DNA from 3 places in the Pseudophaeobacter sp. TrK17 genome. Region 1 is predicted to be linked to each of the others. Evidence: riboswitches for the same ligand, from Rfam matches in the RefSeq annotation. Region 1 holds a riboswitch; each other region holds the start of a gene.
The links. A riboswitch is a leader RNA that binds a small molecule or an ion and turns the genes downstream of it on or off. The one in region 1 is predicted to bind cobalamin.
Positions count from the first base shown of each region.

Region 2: it holds a riboswitch for cobalamin, as region 1 does, so the genes downstream of both, JZI28_RS16575 (hypothetical protein) here and JZI28_RS21380 (energy-coupling factor ABC transporter permease) in region 1, are expected to answer to the same signal.
Region 3: it holds a riboswitch for cobalamin, as region 1 does, so the genes downstream of both, JZI28_RS04740 (TonB-dependent receptor plug domain-containing protein) here and JZI28_RS21380 (energy-coupling factor ABC transporter permease) in region 1, are expected to answer to the same signal.

Region 1 covers NZ_CP071701.1:132,137-138,048, reverse strand. Annotated here, with positions in the region: gene JZI28_RS21395 (PLP-dependent aminotransferase family protein) at 1-1,230, shown strand, start outside; gene JZI28_RS21390 (DMT family transporter) at 1,268-2,134, shown strand; gene cobF (precorrin-6A synthase (deacetylating)) at 2,184-2,951, opposite strand; gene JZI28_RS21380 (energy-coupling factor ABC transporter permease) at 3,072-3,749, opposite strand; cobalamin riboswitch at 3,811-4,029, opposite strand; gene cobA (uroporphyrinogen-III C-methyltransferase) at 4,148-4,900, opposite strand; gene JZI28_RS21370 (cobyrinate a,c-diamide synthase) at 4,897-5,912, opposite strand, start outside.
Region 2 covers NZ_CP071700.1:3,497,974-3,503,885, reverse strand. Annotated here, with positions in the region: gene JZI28_RS16580 (protein-tyrosine phosphatase family protein) at 28-573, shown strand; gene JZI28_RS16575 (hypothetical protein) at 617-1,042, opposite strand; cobalamin riboswitch at 1,150-1,381, opposite strand; gene JZI28_RS16570 (SRPBCC family protein) at 1,539-2,006, opposite strand; gene nudC (NAD(+) diphosphatase) at 2,074-3,060, opposite strand; gene JZI28_RS16560 (5'-nucleotidase C-terminal domain-containing protein) at 3,388-5,268, shown strand; RNA gene ffs (signal recognition particle sRNA small type) at 5,425-5,523, shown strand; gene JZI28_RS16550 (DUF6538 domain-containing protein) at 5,622-5,912, shown strand, end outside.
Region 3 covers NZ_CP071700.1:1,013,444-1,019,355, forward strand. Annotated here, with positions in the region: gene JZI28_RS04730 (FecCD family ABC transporter permease) at 1-687, opposite strand, end outside; gene JZI28_RS04735 (ABC transporter substrate-binding protein) at 684-1,520, opposite strand; gene JZI28_RS04740 (TonB-dependent receptor plug domain-containing protein) at 1,524-3,407, opposite strand; cobalamin riboswitch at 3,566-3,776, opposite strand; gene JZI28_RS04745 (ImuA family protein) at 3,910-4,626, shown strand; gene JZI28_RS04750 (DNA polymerase Y family protein) at 4,613-5,890, shown strand.

The DNA.
Region 1 (5,912 bases):
ACGGTATCAAGAGGGTACGCAGAGTCGGTTCGACGCGGAGATATTGAGAGCTTTGTTGGCCGTGGGACATTTGTCCGGACACCCGACGTGCAGGCGCTGCTTGACGGGGCCAATGCGGCGCCGGATCCACGCCGGATCCTGGAGGAAGATCCGATGATGAACATGCCACCGGAACCGGATGATCCGGCCCTGGTGGCCCGCATGGCCAGTGGCCTGGGCCATGTGGCGGCCAATCTGGTGCCATTGTTGCGCTATCAATCGGTGCGCGGCAGCGCTGCAGACCGGGAGATTGCCCGGACCTGGATGCAGGCAAACGGGCTGGATTTTGCCGCCGACCGCTTTGCCATCACACCAGGCGCCCATGCTAGTATATATGCGATCCTGACCCTGCTGAGCGAGCCGGGGCAGACCCTGCTGTGTGAGACTTTGACCTATCCCGGTATTCGCTCCATTGCCGCCCGTCTTGGCCTGCGGCTGGTCGGGGTGCCCAGCGACCGGGAGGGGCTGCGTCCCGAGGCTTTGGAGAGGGCCATCACCGAGCATTGGCCTGCCGCGCTATATCTGAATCCAACGCTGCAGAATCCGACCACCAAAACCATGTCCGAGACCCGCCGCCGCGAGATTGCAGAGGTGCTGACCCAGCACGACATTCAGCTGATCGAGGATGACGCCTACCGGTTTGTCGCCGCAGACGCGCCGCCGCCGATTGCCAGCCACCTGCCGGATCTGGCCTGGCATGTGGCCGGGATCTCCAAATGTTTTGGCGCTGGCCTGCGGCTGGCCTATACCACCGGGCCACAACGGGCCGAGATGGGAGGGTTTTCCCAGGCGTTGCGCAGTATCAACGTGATGGCCTCACCGCTGAGCCTGGCCCTGTTGGGTCACTGGATCGAAGACGGCACCGCCGCTCAGATCCAGGCTTTTGTGCGGCGCGCAGCGGCCCAGCGGCAGGAGTTGGCGCGGGGCATTCTATGTGGGTGTTTTGTGACCAGTGCGCCCGAGGCCTTTAACCTGTGGGTGGAGCTGCCCCGTGGCACCAGCCGGGCCGAGGTCATGGGGCGCATGGCAAACCGGCAGATTGGCATCATGCCCAGCGATGCCTTTACCGTGGTGGGCCAGCCCAGCGAGGCGCTGCGGGTCTGCCTGGGCGGGCCGATCAGCCTGGAGCAACTGCGCGAGGATCTGATTGCGTTGCGCGATGCAATTCTGCGCAAAGATTGGCTGGGCTGATGCAGATGAACCTGACCGCCTGCACCGGAGTGACCTGATGAAACACAATATCCCTTTGGGCATGCTTGGCACCGTGGTCCTGGCCATGACACTGATCGTGATTGGCGATACCGCCGGCAAGGCGCTGACGGTCTCTGGCGCCAGCCCCTTCTTTGTTGCCTGGTCTCGCTTTACCGTGGCGGCGGTGGTGCTGTTGCCCTTTGCCGGTCTGCGCAGCGCTGAGCTGCGCGGCTTTCTGGACTGGCGGATTATTCTGCGGTCGGTGCTGATTGCAACGGGGATCCTGTGCATCCTCACCGCGTTGCGGACCGAACCCATCGCCAATGTCTTTGGCGGCTTCTTTGTTGGGCCCATTGTGGCCTTTGCGCTCTCGGCGCTGTTGCTGAAAGAAAAGGCGGATCCGGGCCGGGTGGCGCTGTTGCTGGTCAGTTTTGTCGGTGTGCTTTTGGTGGTGAAGCCTGGGTTTGGGATGCAGATCGGTATGGGGTTTGCCCTGTTGGCGGGCTGTTTTCATGGCTCTTACCTGGTGGCGACGCGCAGCCTGGCTGGGCGGTATCGGCCAAAGTTTCTGCTGATCTCCCAATTGATCATCGGCTCTGTGGTGCTGTTGCCCTTTAGCTATGATGAGATGCCGCAAAGCATTGATATCACAGGGGGGAGCCTGATCCTCATCAGTGCGTTGGGATCTGCGGCGGGAAATTTTCTGTTGGTGATGGTCAACCGCACCACCCCTGCCAATGTAGTGGCCCCCTTGATCTACAGCCAGCTTTTGGCGGCAACGGCTCTGGGGGTGCTTGTGTTTGGCACCTGGCCCGATGGGCTGGCGCTTTTGGGCTTGGGGGTGATTGTCCTCTCCGGGCTGTCCTCGCTCTGGCTGGCGGGGCGTCGCATGCCCCAGGTCTAGCCTTTTGGGAGCAGCAAACCGGGGAACATCAGGCCGAACAGTGCGCGTGTCAGGATTTGCGCAGCAGATAGATGTCCATGATCCAGCCGTGATCGGCGCGGGCCTGGGCGCGGGTTTGAATGATCTGCTCGGCGGTCTCAGCCAAGGGACCAGACAGGCTGATCTGGTTTTCCATGCCGGCATAGGCCGACCACCAGATACTCACCCCAGTAGGGTCGACCGCCTGAAACGAGCATTCCCCATCCAGCATGATCACCAGGGTATCAGCACTCTCAGGCCAGCCGTTTTCCCGTAGCTGGCGCCCGGTGGTGACGGTAAAAGGCGCGCCAATCTCGTTGAGTGGAATTGCATGGGCAGCGGTCAGGGCCTGAATGGAGGTCACCCCCGGAATAACCGTAAGGCTCACCTCCTGCGTGGCCTTGAGCCGCTCGGCAATGCGCATGGTGCTATCATAAAGCGAAGGGTCGCCCCAGACCAGAAAGCCAACCTTTGCCGCAGCCGCAGTTGCAGGCAGTTGGGCGTGAATGGTCTCAATCCAGACGCGGGCGATGGCATCATGCCAATGGTCAACCCGCGCGGTGTAATCGGCGATTGCCGGATCGCGGACAGGCAGGTCGAACTCGACGATACGAGGGCCAGAGGCGGCATCGGCAATGACCTGGGCGCAGATCTCCTGGCGCAGGGCAGCCAGATCATCTTTGCCTTTGCCCTTGTTGGGGATCAGGATCAGATCACAGGCGCGGATGGCTTCGGCGGCCTGCAGGGTCAGATGCGTTGGGTTGCCGGTGCCGATGCCAATCAGGGAGAGTTCGATCATACTTCTGCTCATGTGAAGAGGCCCTGTCGAAGACACCAAAACGGGCCTGTCAAAAAGAAACACGGCCCGATGGGGGCCGTGTCGATGTTTGCTGATCTCTTGCTCAGGCGCGAGGCCCGATCAGGCCGCTTTGTACAGGCGCGGCGTTACCAGGCCGCTGCCTTCGAGACCGCGCAGGGCCTTGGCAGTGGCGAGAATGGCCAGATCGGCCAGAGGCTCAACCAGAACCACCAGCATATAGGCCCCACCAAAGGTCAGGACCGAGGCCATGGTTTCGGCACCAAAGCCCTGGCCGTAGAAGACCCAGAAGGCAACCCAGGCAACAACACCAGCCTGATAGGCAACAGACAGGGCCAGGGCCTGGCTGTATTTGAGATCCACATAGGCGGTTCCGGCCGGGATGATGCGGCTTGCCAACGCGTGCAGTGCAAACAGCGGCACCAGCAGGGTGGTCAGGTTGACAAAATACATCGGCAGATCGGTGGGCGCAAAGAACGCGCCTTGCACCAGCAGGCCAAGGGCCAGACCAAAGGCAGCAGGCGCCGCACCCAGGATCAGGAACAGGGTCGAGCCAAGGATGAAGTGCACCTCAGAGACGCCAACCGGGAAATGGGGCAGCACTTCAAAGAACAGGAAGACACCCAGCGCGGCAATCGCCGACCGGCCCGCGTAGGATGCAATGCCACTGCTGCGCAGATCGCTGAAGGTTTCTTTGGCGGCATAGGCCACTGCACCGGCAGCTGTGCCATAGGCGAGGGTCATTTTTGCAGCGTCGACGACGCCGGGTTCGATATGCATAATTCTGTCTCCCTGTCGCCTCCCCGGCGACATGTGTACGGTTCGCAGTTAAGCCAGCCACTACTGGCCAGCACGAGATGGCAGGTCTCCTGACTCGCGGGTCTGGGCCGGGCCGGGGCCTTCCCAATCTGATAATCAGATCAGTGGCTTTTCCCGGTGGCTCACCGCTCACAGTTGCGGGGGCAGTTTCGGATTTGGCGCCTTTTGGCTACACCACACCGAATTCCCTTTTCATCCAGAAGCCTTGGGCGTCTTTGGAACCATCAATAGATTATAGGTCTCACGTTTCAGCTCGTTCTGTCAATCGGGCAGCAGCGGCAGTCACGGTCCAAAAGCGGCATAATTGCAGCCTTTACCCTGATTTGCAGCGCGCAGCCCGGTGCAGAGATTCGGCGGGCTTAGGGCGTTTCAGCTGATGTGACCTCTGGCAGGTCACTATCCGCCAGCGGGCCATAAAGGATCAGCACCGGCGCCGTTGTCTGCATCTGTCGCAATACCTGCGGTAATTCGCCAACGGTGTGGCAGCTGAGCTCTTGCTGGGGCGTCGACACACCCAGGGCCACCAGGGCATGGGTTTCAGGCGGCAGGCCGGCCTCAATCAGCTTTTCCGCCAGGGCGGCAAAGGTGCGTTTGCCCATATAGACAACCGTGGTGGCATCCGGGTCGGCCAGGGCGGCCATGTTAAGGCTATCCGGCAGCCCACCAGTGACGTCATGGCCGGTGATGAACTGCATGCGGCGCGCAGTCAGCCGCCGGGTCAGTGGGATATTGGCCGCTGCCGCTGCGGCGGAGGCTGCGGTGACTCCGGGGACGATCTCAAACGGAATATTTGCGCCGCGCAGAGCCGCGATCTCTTCTTCCAGCCGACCAAAGACGCCGCTGTCGCCGGATTTCAGCCGCACCACTTTGAGGCCGCTTTTGGCATAGTCCACCAGCAGCTGGCTGACGTGGTCCTGCTTGGGCGAGGGCCGTCCGGCGCGTTTGCCCACGCCCACCAGATCGGCCTCTGGGTTGGCATGGGTCAGGATTGGCCCGGCGGAAAGATCGTCAAACAGCACCGCATCAGCGGTTTCCAGTCTCTTGACCGCCTTGACGGTCAGCAGCTCCGGGTCGCCGGGGCCGGAGGACACAAAACTGACAAAGCCGCTCATGCGCCTTCTCCGGTGATCAGATGGAAAAAGGTCCCGGTGACATGGCCCTTGATGGATCCGGTTTCGGGAACCGGATTGCCGTCGGCGTCCATCACATGGGCCAGCGGCGCGTCGGGTTCATCCAAAATGGTGGAATAGTGGAACTCATGGCCGCGCAGGGCCGCGCCTGTTGCAAAACCCGGCATCGGCGCCTGTAGCTCGGCGCGGCGATAGCCCAAATGGAATTTGCGTTTCTCATAAGACGTGACCAGCCCCAGCAGCCCGGCCATCTGGTGGCGGTTGCCCTCTTTGTCGATCAGCGCAGCGCCGAGCGCCATATAGCCCCCACATTCCCCATGTACCGGCTTGGTCTCGGCGTGTTTGCGCAGGCCCGCGCGGAATGTCTCGGCAGCGGCTAGGGTGCCACCGTGCAGCTCCGGGTAGCCGCCGGGCAGCCAGACCAGATCGGCGTCCGGGGCCGGGGCCTCATCCGCGAGGGGGGAAAACGGCAGGATTTCTGCGCCAGCGGCACGCCAGCCGGTCAGAAGGTGGGGGTAAGTAAAAGAAAACGCCGCATCCCGGGCTAGGGCGATGCGCTGCGCCGGAGGCTTTGGCAGCGTGCTAGGTGCGGGTGCGGCGGCGCCCATGGCGGCCGCTTTGATGGCGTCCAGGTCCACATGGTCACGCAGGAATGTGGCATAGCCTGCAATGGCGGCTTCAAGATCGGGGTGTTCCACCGCCTGAATAAGGCCCAGATGGCGCTCGGGCAGGGCCAGATCACCACGACGGGGCAGGGAGCCCAGGACCTTGACCCCGGCGCGTTCCATCCCCAACCGGGTCAGGCGTTCGTGGCGGGGGCTGGCGACTCGGTTCAGGATCACCCCGGCAAAGGGCACCTCGGGGTCATAGGATTTGAACCCCAAAGCGGTGGCGGCAGCCGACTGCGCCTGACCGCCCACGTCAATCACCAGCACCACCGGCCAGCCCATGCGTTTGGCGGTTTCCGCCGAGGATCCAAAGCCGCTCTGCCCGC
Region 2 (5,912 bases), on a different replicon from region 1:
CGGCCGGACAGCAGGAAGGGGCGCGGCATGAATGATCACCTTGCTGACCAATCCGTACGATCCCTGACCCTGCATGCCCTGAGTGTCGCGGATGGCATTCTGGCGCTGTGTCCGCTGCCGGGCAGCGGTGGCGACTACAGGGGAGACATGGATCATCTGCATGACTGGCAGCCAGGACTGGTGATCTCGATGACAACCGAAGTCGAACATGTGGGCGCGGGTGCCGCGCCTTTGGGGCAGGATTTTCAGGCCATGGGGTCGCGTTGGATCCACCTGCCCTTGCCGGATTTTTCTGCCCCGACCAAAGCGATGCTGGCGCAATGGCCCGAGGTCAGCACGCTGGCCCTGCAGGCGTTGCGGGGCGGCGGCCGGGTGCTGGTGCATTGCAAGGGCGGCTGCGGGCGCTCCGGCATGGTGGTATTGCGTTTGATGATCGAAGCTGGGGAAGACCCCGACAAGGCGCTGCGCCGACTGCGTGCTGTGCGCGCCTGTGCGGTCGAGACCGAGGAACAGATGACCTGGGCGCTGGCCGCTGCAAAACGCGCCGGGACACGGAAAGCCAGAAACAAATAAGAAGGGCGAGACGCCCTCCTTAATGGCTTCGACGATGCCGGGGCTACAGGGCAGGGTGGACGGTTTGCGCTGTGGTCTGTTGAGGCAGGGGTTTTGGCAGGGCCTCACCCATGGCGCAGGGGGGCTGATGCAGTTTGGTGGTGGAAAATGCCCGGCTGTCTGGTTGGAACAGGGTATCAGCAAACAGATCCAGGGTTGCTGTATCAGCTGCTTCGCTGACGTCACAAAACACCCGAATGCGGTCATGGCTGGCAATGAACCGGGCTGGGCAATGACGGGCGCAGCCATCCAGCAGACTGTCTCCGCAGAGCTCAAATTCGGCGGATGTCACCGGGCGGGCCTTATCCAATGCCCCGGCAAGCGCCGTGAGCATCCGGCTCAGGGCCGGGCAGGGTTTGCCCAGGTGCATACAGATGCTTTGGGAAAAGTGATGTGTTTCTTTGGTCGTTGTCTGGTCCATCGCTGTCATGATGCGCCCTCCGCGCGCTGGCGGGGAAATCAGTGGCGCAGGCATGAGACCGGGCGGGGCGTCGCCCACATTCACCTCATGCACTCGCCCGGACTCCCCGTCCAGTTTCGAGTTACATTGGTGATGGCAGGTCTCCTGACTTGCGGGTCGATACGGTTTCGGTCCTTCCCGGCCGGGATTACATCCCTGTACCAGTGGTTTACCCGAAGCGCTCGCCGCTTACAGTTGCGGGGGCAGTCGCGGAGTTGGCAGGGCTGCAAAAGCCTGGCCGCACCGCGTTCCCTTTTCATTCTGGACGCAAGGTTATGCGTCGCAGAAACCATCTCTTAATCGCTATCGTTGACGGGTATGAGTCGTCAATCAAGAATTGAGAGCTTGGACAGGACGGCTGATATCGGCACACAGAAACCTGCAAGCAGCAGTCCAGCACGCAGAAATCCGCAGGGGCTGGCCTGCTGCTGGTCAGGGGACACTGTCTGGCAGGCTGCAACCGGGATCAGGCGCTGCGGTTTGCCCGGTCTTCGGTCAGGCTGGCAAACTCTGCCACACGTTGCTTGAAACGGGTGTTGATCTTTGAGCGCGCCAGTTTGAGCGATTGCAACAACAGACGCCCGGACAGGGTTTTGGCCTGCAGATTGACCTTCACCGAAAGACGGGTCCGCCGCGGAGAGAGCGCCAGAAGCTCAATCTGGCCCTTGCCTGACAGGCTGGGGCTCTCGCCATCAAACCCAATCAAGGTTGTGGGCTCATAGCTGGAAAGCTTCAGGTGCAATTTACGCGGTTTGCCGCGAAACTCGGTCTGGATATCCCAAGCCATGCCAACCTGAGGGGTCGGATCATCGCTCAGACGCTGTACCTCGATGCCGCGCCGGATTGCCGACCGTTCAAAGCTGGCAAAATCGGAAATTGCTTCAAAGACTTCAGCCAGAGGCGTGTCGACGTCCTCTTTACTCGTTAATTCCATGATATGCCGCCTGACCTGTCGTCAGCCCTTAGAGAGTAGTGTAGGATTTGGTGATAGAATAATCTCCTTAATCCAAGGTGTCCGCAAGCCAGTTTTCCAGAAGAAAATGTGCAATTGCTCCTTTTCGCGCCGGTTTGATGACAGGGTGTTCTCCTGCAAAGACAGTCATCATATCCTGACGACTGACCCAGATTGCATCTTCGATTTCCTTGGGGTCGATGGTGATGTCGCGGCTGGTGGCCCGACCGCTGCAGCCAAACATCAGTGACATGGGAAAGGGCCAGGGCTGACTGGAGAGATAGCCAACCTCAGCCACAGAAACGCCTGTCTCTTCAAATACTTCCCGCCGCACGGCAGCCTCCAGTGTTTCTCCGGGTTCCACAAAGCCAGCCAGCAGCGAATACATGCCCTCTGGCCACCCAGGGGATCGCCCCATCAGGACGTCATCGCCATGGGTGATCAGCATGATGACAACCGGGTCGGTGCGGGGGAAATGCAGCGCTTTGCAGCTGGGGCATTGGCGCTGCCAGCCGGCCTGCGTGACCAGGCTTTGACCGCCGCAGCGGGCACAGAACTGGTGTGACTGATGCCAGGACAGCAGGGCCTTGGCCGTGGCAGCCAGCTCTGCCTCCAGCGGAGACAGGCGCGCCATGATGCGGCGCAGCTCGGCAAGGACATAGCCTGCGGGCAGGTCCGGGTGCTGTTGTTCGCTGGTATCGGCAAAACTGGCCAGGGCCATTTCATCCAGGGCGTCCGGCTGCCAAGTGCCAAGGTCGCAGGCAAACCGTTCTGCCCCGTCAGGGCTGGCGCCAAGATAGAGCGCCGCGCTGCGGTATTCCATGGCCACGGGGTGGCTGGAGGCAATCCAGGCCAGACCATCTGGCCCGCGATCCGGGTCAGAGCGCTGGCTGAGAACCTTGCCGCGCCAAGTCATCAGAACCTGCGTTTCCGGGGCGGCCCAGGCGGTCTCCAGTGCGGAGGGATCTTCTCGCAGCTGCGCTTTGCGATCCAAACCGCCGCCACCGCCAAAGGTTACCTGTTCTGCTCGTTTCATCCACCGCTCCCCGCATTGACTGTGATGCCAGAGACACGGGGGCCTATCCCGCGATCTGGCGCATTTCTCCAAAGTGATGACGCCTTGGCGCACGAAATACCAGAGTATCTCTGATTTATTGCGCCTCAGGGGCTGTCGGAGTGTTGTCTTGACTTTGGTTGCGCTGGGGCTAGCTCCCCTGCAACTTGGTTAATTTTTCTTAAAGATGATGTGTTTGAAGGCTTTGCAAATTTGTGAAACGCTGTTTCAAATGGGTGGCGGTTCTCAGAAGGGGGGCTGGTGAAGCAAGAGATTGGACCAAGCAGTGACAGCTGTGATATCAGCACAATGACAGATTTGGCCTCTTCCAAATCCGAAGCCTCCGGCGTGTTGCGCATTCTTGCGACAACGGATCTGCACTGTAACCTTCTCAGCCGAGATTACTACGCGGACCGCGAGGACCCGGGCGTTGGCCTGTCGCGCCTGGCCAGTCTCATTTCGGACGCCCGCAACGAGGTCCAGGCTCAGGGGGGTGCGAGCCTCTTGCTGGACAACGGGGACGCTTTGCAGGGCTCGCCGATTGGGGAAACCGCCCTGAAGCTCGACCCAGAAAGCTCCGCCCCCTGCAGCGCTGCCGTGCATCCTTTGATGTCAGCCTTTGCGGCATTGAACTATGATGCCTTGGGGCTGGGCAACCATGATTTCAATTTTGGCCTGCCGGTGCTTGAGGATGTATTGAAAGATGCACCCTGTGCGGTGGTATGCTCCAACATGTCTGCGGTTTCGCCCGGTCGCGCGCTTCCCTTTGTAAAAACAAAGATTATCGAACGGCATCTGGCTGCGCTGCCCGAGGCGCCAGGTCTGCGGATCGGAATTCTGTCGGTGCTGCCTCCGCAGACGATGATTTGGGATGCGGATTTGCTGGAAGGCGAGGTTCAGGTCCAAGACATGGTACGGGCTGCCGCAGCCAGCGCCGCAGAGCTGCGGGCGGCGGGATGTGATCTGGTCGTTGCCTTGGCGCACACCGGGGTTGGCGGGGAGCTCTCTGTTCCGAATATGGAAAACGCCCTGCGTCCGATTGTGGCCACGGCTGGCATTGATGCGGTGATTGGTGGCCATACGCACCTGGTTTTGCCTGACCCTGAACATGCCTTTGCAAAACCCGTGGTGATGCCCGGGGCACATGGCTCCCACCTGGGGCAGATCGACCTGCACCTGCGGTATGGGCCTGACGGCTGGCAGGTGGAGACCTGGCAGGCCAGCGCCCTGCCAATTTCCCGCCGGGATGCCTGGGGCAGGCTGACGCCTCTGGTGGAGGAGGATCCGGCCCTGGTCGAGATCCTGGCAGAGGCGAACGCGCAGACCCAGGCCCGGATGAAAGAACCGGTTGGATATAGTTCCGACGCTCTGCATTCGTATTTTATTTTCTTTGGTCAGGACCATGGTCTGGCCCTGACAGCCTGCGCTCAGATGGCAGCAATGCGCCCTTTGCTGGCCGGATCCCGGGCGGGGGATCTGCCGCTTTTGTCGGCGGTGTCACCGGGCAAATTTGGCGGTCGCTCAGGGCCGGAAAACTACACGGATATTGCGGCGGGGGATCTCTGCATGCGCAATGTTGTGGATTTGCAGGTGTTCCCCAATGCTATCTGGGGCGTGACCGTCACCGGGGATCAGCTGCGGGATTGGCTGGAAATGTCTGCTGGCATGTTCAATCAGGTCACCCCGGAAAGTCGCGACACTGAGCTGATCAACCTGGAGCGCGCTGGGCATAATTTTGATGTGATATTTGGCCTGGAGTACGAAATTGATGTCTCGCAGCCACCGCGATTTTCGTCTTCTGGTCTGGTGATCAACCCGGATTCGCACAGGATCCGAAATCTGCGCTGGAACGGGGCACCGGTTATCGGCACGCAGCAGTTTTCAGTTGCGACAAACAGCTATCGGGCCAGTGGCGGCGGCAACTTCAAAATGGTGCAGGAGGCAGAGAAACTGAACCTGCCCCGGATCAAAATCCGCGATGCGATCTGCGATTACGTATCAGGACGCCTGCCCAAAGATGCCCTGGCACAGGCCGACTACCCCTGGCGGCTCAGTCGGCTTCCAGAGACACGGGTGGACGTCTATACCGGGCCGGTCGCGCGCAATTACCTGGCTGAGTTGCCCGAAGGTCTGGTTGAAGACCGCGGCGTGACGCCAAATGGGTTTCTAAAGCTCCGGCTGAGCCTTTAACCCTGCCCGCTCTGGCCAAGCCTGCTGTTGGGGTTATTTGAAAGCAAGTGAGCTGAGGAGTTGAGCAGCTGCAAACCCGCCAAGGGGCTTATGTTTGCTGCAGGCCATGACCGCATCGCTCTTGTCATCGGGGCAAACTCTGCCTATATCGGGATTCGAGAGGTTGGCGCGGGCAGGCGCCTCGCCAACCTGGTCAGATCCGGAAGGAAGCAGCCACAACGAGCCCCGCTTGGGTCGATGTCCAACCTCTCACCTTATCTCCTGCTAAGTCATTGATCATAAATAAACCCCTTGCAGACAAGGCATTATGCCCGTTTTGTTGTTACAACATTGGTTACAAACGGGGGTTGGTGATGACCGGAAAAATCAAAAATATGGTCAACCGGAAGGGTCGTTATTTTGCCCGACTGGTCGTTCCAAAGGATCTGCGCGGAATTGTTGGGAAAACGGAGTTGCGGACTCCTCTTGGTGGGGATTTTAGGGCGGCCGTCAGACTCCTGCCTGGGGCTGTTGCCCAACTTCAGAATCGGATCGCAGTAGCAGAGCGTCAGGCAAAGCCGCCGCGTGCCCAGGTGCGTTACCCCTTGGCGCCTGATCAGATAGCGCATAGCCATTACGCACAACGCTTGGCCTTTGATGATCAG
Region 3 (5,912 bases), on a different replicon from region 1:
CAGCCGGTTCAGGTTCATCCCCAGGGTCTGCGCCGCGTCCTCCCCCAGCGTCAGCGCATCCAGGCCGCGCGCCAATGTCAGCAGGATCGCGATGCCAACACCCACGAAGGGCAGCACCAGCCAGACATGCACCATCGAGCGGTCGGCCAGGGAGCCCATCATCCAGAACACGATCTCATTTGCAGCAAAGGGATTGGGCGACAGGTTCAGCACCAGCGCCGTGAGCGCGCCTGCCAGGGCTGAAATCGCAATGCCAGCCAGGATCAGCGACAGCGACCCGCCCTGTGGTCCGGCCAGGGACATAACCAGGAAAACACCTGCGAGGGCACCCGCCAGGGCCGCCAGCGGCAGGCCCAGGGGCAGCGCTGCCGCCAGCCCGGTGTTGATCGCCAGCACCGCGCCCAGGGCCGCAGAGGAGGAGACACCGATCAGACCAGGTTCCGCCAGCGGATTGCGCAGATAGCCTTGCATTGCGGCTCCGGTCAGGCCAAGTCCGCCACCAATGACAACGGCCAGAATGGCGCGGGGCAGGCGGATTTCCTGCATCACCAAGGTCAAGGGGCCGTAGCTGTCGTCGAACAGCGCAGCCAGGCTTTCGCCCAGGCTCACATCGGCAGGCCCCAAGGAAAGTGACACCAGGAACAAGGCCACAACAGCAGTCAAAAGCGACAGTATCAATCGTGTCATTGCAGGGTTTCCTTTTCCAGCAAATGGCGGCGTTCCTGAGCCAGCTTTTCGATGGCACGCAGCACATGCGGCGTGCCGCAGACCCAATCCGCATCACGCATCTGTCCAGAGGCACTTTGGGCGATCAGTTGCCGCACCACGGGGTGGGCTAGGTTTTCTTCACTGCGCGAGGCACGCGGATAGGGGGAGGTCGTCACCAGAAGATCGGGTTGCGCCATGGCCAGCACTTCCAGGGGGAGCTTTCCAGAGCGCTCATAGCCAAGTTCGGCAGCAATATTGCTGAGCCCTGCGGACGCCAGGATTTGTCCGGCCAGGGTTTTGGGCCCAGAGGTGTAGCTGTTGGCAGCATAGAGCGCGGCACGCGGCTGCGGCCCGGGCCCGGGCAGCAGGTCTGTTAGCTGCCTGTCAAACTCCGACAGCAGGTCTGCGGCGGCCTTCTGTCGCTGCAAGACCTCGCCCATTTCGCGGATGCGATTGCGTACATCCTGTAGGGAGTTGGCGGGTTGGAAGACCTCAACGCGCACGCCAAGACGTTGTAGCATGTCGGTTGTTGCCCGTGTTGAATAGGCACCGGCGATGACCAGATCGGGCTTGATCAGGTAGATTTCTTCTGCCTGACCATGATTGACCGGATAGGCCATGGCTGTGTCCGCCATGGCCGAGGCACGCTTGTCGCGCGCGATATAGGAAACCGAGGCCAGCTGCCCGGGGGCCGCCAGCAGCATGGCCAGCTGATCCGTGCAGAGGTTCATTGAAACCACGCGCGCGGGCCCGGCAAAGGCGCCAGTGGCGGCCCAAAACAGGGCCAGTGCTATGCCAGGCAGTTTGCGCATGGATCAGAACGAGGCCTTTACGCCGATATAGGCGGCACGGCCCCGTTTGGCATAGCCCCAGACATCCGCGTAATCCTCGTCAAACAGGTTGGTGACACGGCCTGTCAATACCACGTTGTTTGTTAGCTCATACTGGGCCGATAGATCCACGGTGGTGTAGTCTGGTAGTTGGGCGGTGGCGTAGGAGCCAAAGAACTGGCTGTCCCAATTGCCGGCCACATGGCGGAGGTCAGCCGTTACGGAGCCACGGCCATTAAAGGCCTGCAGGGTGGCGCTCAGCAGCAGCTCATGTTCCGGGCGGCGCACTTCAACTGAGCCATCGGGATTGCTGGCGTCCAGATAGGTGTAGGTCAGACGCAAGTCGAGGGTGTCTGTGGCGTCGAGACTGGCGGCGAGCTCAACGCCCTTTCGGTCACTGTCACCTGCCTGGTTGCGGTAGGATCTGGTGGTGGGGTTTACCACATAGTTTTCGATCTCACCGGTCAGGGTCTCGTCAAAGTAGGTCACGTCAACCAGCCCGCGCCCCTGCAGGAATGGGACCTCGACACCGATGTCGAAACTGCGGTTTTCTTCCGGTTTCAGGTTCGGATTGCCGAGATAGGTGGTTGTGCCATACGTCACATTGGCAAAGAGTTCGAAATAGGAGGGGTTAACCACGCCTGTCCCCGCCGAGCCATGCAGGCGGATGCCACTGCCCGCAAAAGTATATGAGGCGCTGGCGGTCCAGCTGGTTGCATCCTCAAAGGCGCTGTTATTGTCGCGCCGCACGCCAAGTTGCAGATCCAGGCCATTGGCAAAGCTGCCACGGTACTCCAAGGCGAATGAGTTGGTGCGGCGCGCATAAAGCGGGTTGCTGCTGCTGGAATCCTCTTCCCATTCCAGCATCGCGTTCAGTTGGTGATTGGCCTGATCAACAGGCTGCCCATCCAGACCAAAGCTCAGCAGATATTTGGCTGCTTCTGTCGTGGTCTCGGTTGGGGTGCCACCATTGCTGGCGCTGTCAAAATCGGTGCGCTCCAAAGACAGGCGATGTTTCAAACGCCCCCCCAAGGTGTCTAACTCGGCATAGACCTGCGCCAGGCTCTCGTCCCGCTCGCTGAATTGGGTTGGATCGTCCACCACATAACCGGCCGCATCGGTTGCGATGGCGGAGGTGCTGTCGCTGTCGTAGTGTTCGTCCGAGCTGCGCAGGTTGAAGCCGAGTTTCAATCGTTCCGTGACTAGGTAGTCGCCTTTCAGCTGAAGCGTCGTGCGACGAATGCCATCTTCTTCGCCGCCATCGCCGGAGGTGTCGTAGCCATCGTCTTGGTCATGGGCCAGGCTGAAAGAGATGCCACCACGCTCAGAGCGTGTGGATACCCGTGCAGAGGCGCGGTAGCCGTCAGATCCAACCTCGGCGCTGCCACCGTATTCGGTGCCGATGCCGCCGGTCTTGGTAATGATGTTGATCACCCCAGCCGAGGCGTTGGAGCCATAAAACACTGATTGTGGACCCCGCAGGACCTCAATGCGTTCGATATTGGCGGTGTCCAGACCGGACAGGATGTATTCGCTATCGCCGCCAGAGGCTTCAACACCATCAATCAGGATCAGGGTGTGGTTGGCTTCGCCGCCGCGAATGCGGATTTGAGTGAAACTGTCACCGGAGCCATTGACCATCAGGCCGGGCACTGCCCGCAGGGCGTCCTGGACGGTAGTGATGCCGCGTTCCTGGATCTCTTCGCTGGTGAGAACCGAGGCCGAGCGGCCGTATCTTTGTGCCTCAATAGGCGTGAAGCCACCAGAAATGATGATTTCGCCCAGGTCGATGACCTCAGAGTCTTGGGCCAATGCAATAGCGGGGGTCGCGACCAGAGCCGCAGCCAAGGACAGGCGTGCCTTGCGCATAGTTCAATTCCTCCCGGCCTGGTGTCAAAGCACAGGCCAAGCAGCTGCCCATAGCGGACAGCTCGTTCAAAATGAGAGCCTTTGAGAGGACGTGCCTCCGCAGACGGTGAAAACGCCACCACTACGGAAAACCGTTATCTACAGCGCGCCCCGCACCGGGATAGGGTGATCATTCTGGCAGGTCTCCTGACTTGCGGGTCGAGGCTTTGCTGCGCCTTCCCGCCCTATTGGGGCAGTGGCATTTTGCAGCATTGCTCTCCGCTCACAGTTGCGGGGGCAGTCACGGATTAGGCGCCTATTGGCTACACCTCACCGTGTTCCCTATTATCCGGGTGATCTCCCAGCCGGACCAGAATGCTCACGACTTAGTCCGGCATTGTCCGCTCTGTCAAGAAGCGAGTTCAAAGCGGATCGCTTGAGAACAGTCGCATGGTGAGGTTTTGGCGCGCGGCACTGCAGGTGGCGGACTGGGCGACTTTGTTGCACCAGAGCAGGGTTATTGATGTGCCCATTTGTTCCCTTTATGTTCGCATTCATGCGAGTCGAGTTTCACAATGTTTTTCCCCTGCGCCGTGCCCGCGTCCATGAGGTCTGCGGGGCCGGAGCCATGGGGTTTGCGGTGCTGGCCGCACGGGGGCCTGTGCTTTGGATCCGGCAAGCGTGGCTGTCCGAGACCCTGACGCCACAGGGGATGCTGCCGCTCTTTGATCCGGCGCAGATGTTGCTGGCCCGCCCCAAGGATCAGCTGGACGCGCTTGCGGTGGCCGAAGAGGGTCTCAAAGACGGGGCGCTGCCCCATGTGGTGCTCGAAATAACCCGTCCGCTGGATCTGCGCGAGGGGCGGCGGTTGCAATTGGCGGCCAAGGCGGGGGGTACGACGGGGCTGTGCATTATCCCGGAAGGCATGGGGTCGAATGCTGCGGAAACCCGCTGGCACGCCCGTCCGGTTTTTGATTTTGAACAAGAAGACTCGACTCTGAAGCGCTGGGAAATTACCAAGAACAAATCAGGAACATTGGGAGCCTGGCATGTGCGATGGGATCAGCAAACGAGTCGTCTCGATGTGGTTTCCCCGGTTGGCGAGCGACCGGGTTCTGCGGGCGCGCCCGGTGGACGGGGCTTTTGCGCTGACGCTGAAGGCCAAGAATACCGAACGGATTTATTGCCTCAATCGGGCGGCGGAACAGGCCGGCCTGGGCCGCGGGATGAGCTTTGCTGATGCGCGCGCCTTTTGCCCCGATCTGATCAGCCAGCCGGCCCGTCCTGATCTCGACAGGGCTTTCCTTGCCAGCCTGCGCCGCTGGGCGACGCGCTATTGCCCCTGGGTGGGCTATGAGGGGGTGGATGGTCTGGTGCTTGATGTCAGCGGCGCGACCCATCTTTGGGGCGGTGAGCCTATGATGCTGGCTGATATGCGGGCGCGGGCCAGCCGTGCGGGATTGGAGCTGCGCCTTGGGCTGGGGGAGAGCCGTGGCGCGGCCTGGGCGCGGGCACATTACGGCGCGGCACAGAGCACGCTCACCGATTTGCCCGTTGCTGCGTTGCGGATTGACGATCAGATGGTCACGGCGCTGCAACGTCTTGGTCTGCGTTGTATCGGCGATCTCACTGTGGCGGCCCGCGCTCCGCTGGCCCGTCGGTTTGGCCCCGACCTGATGCTGCGGCTGGATCAGGCGATGGGGCATGTCTCTGAGCCGATCATGCCCGAAAGCGTGGCGCCGCAGTTTGCCACACGGATGAGCCTGCCTGACCCGATTGGCCTGACCGAGGACGTGATGGGCATCACCGCACGGCTGCTCAGGCCGCTGTGCGACAAGCTCAAAGCCCAGGAAATGGGCGCGCGCCGCCTTTGTCTCACCCTGCGGCGGGTTGATCAGGGGCACCAGCAGGTCGAGCTGCGCCTGGCCGCGCCGATGCGCGACCCGAGCCGTATTTTGCCGCTGTTTGAGCGCGGCGTGGGCGAGGTCGACGCCGGGTTCGGGATCGACCAAATGCGGATTGAGGCGACGCTGATCGAGCCGCTCCCCGCCCAACAGATTGGCAGCGGCCAGAGCTCTCCCGACCAACTCAACGATCTGATCACCCGCATCGGCACCCGGATTGGGTTGGAGAATATCCAGCGCTTCCTGCCCGCCGACAGCCATATCCCCGAACGCGCCTTTTCCATTGCGCCCGCTGCCTTTAGCAAGCCCGAGACTGGTTGGGTCGCACCGCGTCCGCGCCCGCTGTGCCTGTTCCCCCCCGAGCCGATCGCGGCCCGTGGACCACAGCCCCCGGTTCAGTTTCGCTGGCGGCGGATGCGGCTCACAACGGGCCGTGCCATCGGCCCCGAACGGATCGCGCCGGAATGGTGGCTCTCGGATGACACCTGGCGCACGGGCCTGCGTGATTATTGGCAGGTGGACACCCGCGAAGGGCGGCGGCTCTGGCTGTTTTATACCCCGCAGAACCCGGGCTGGTTTGCACAGGGTGAATTCACATGACCCAGGGGGGGCGTGACAAGGG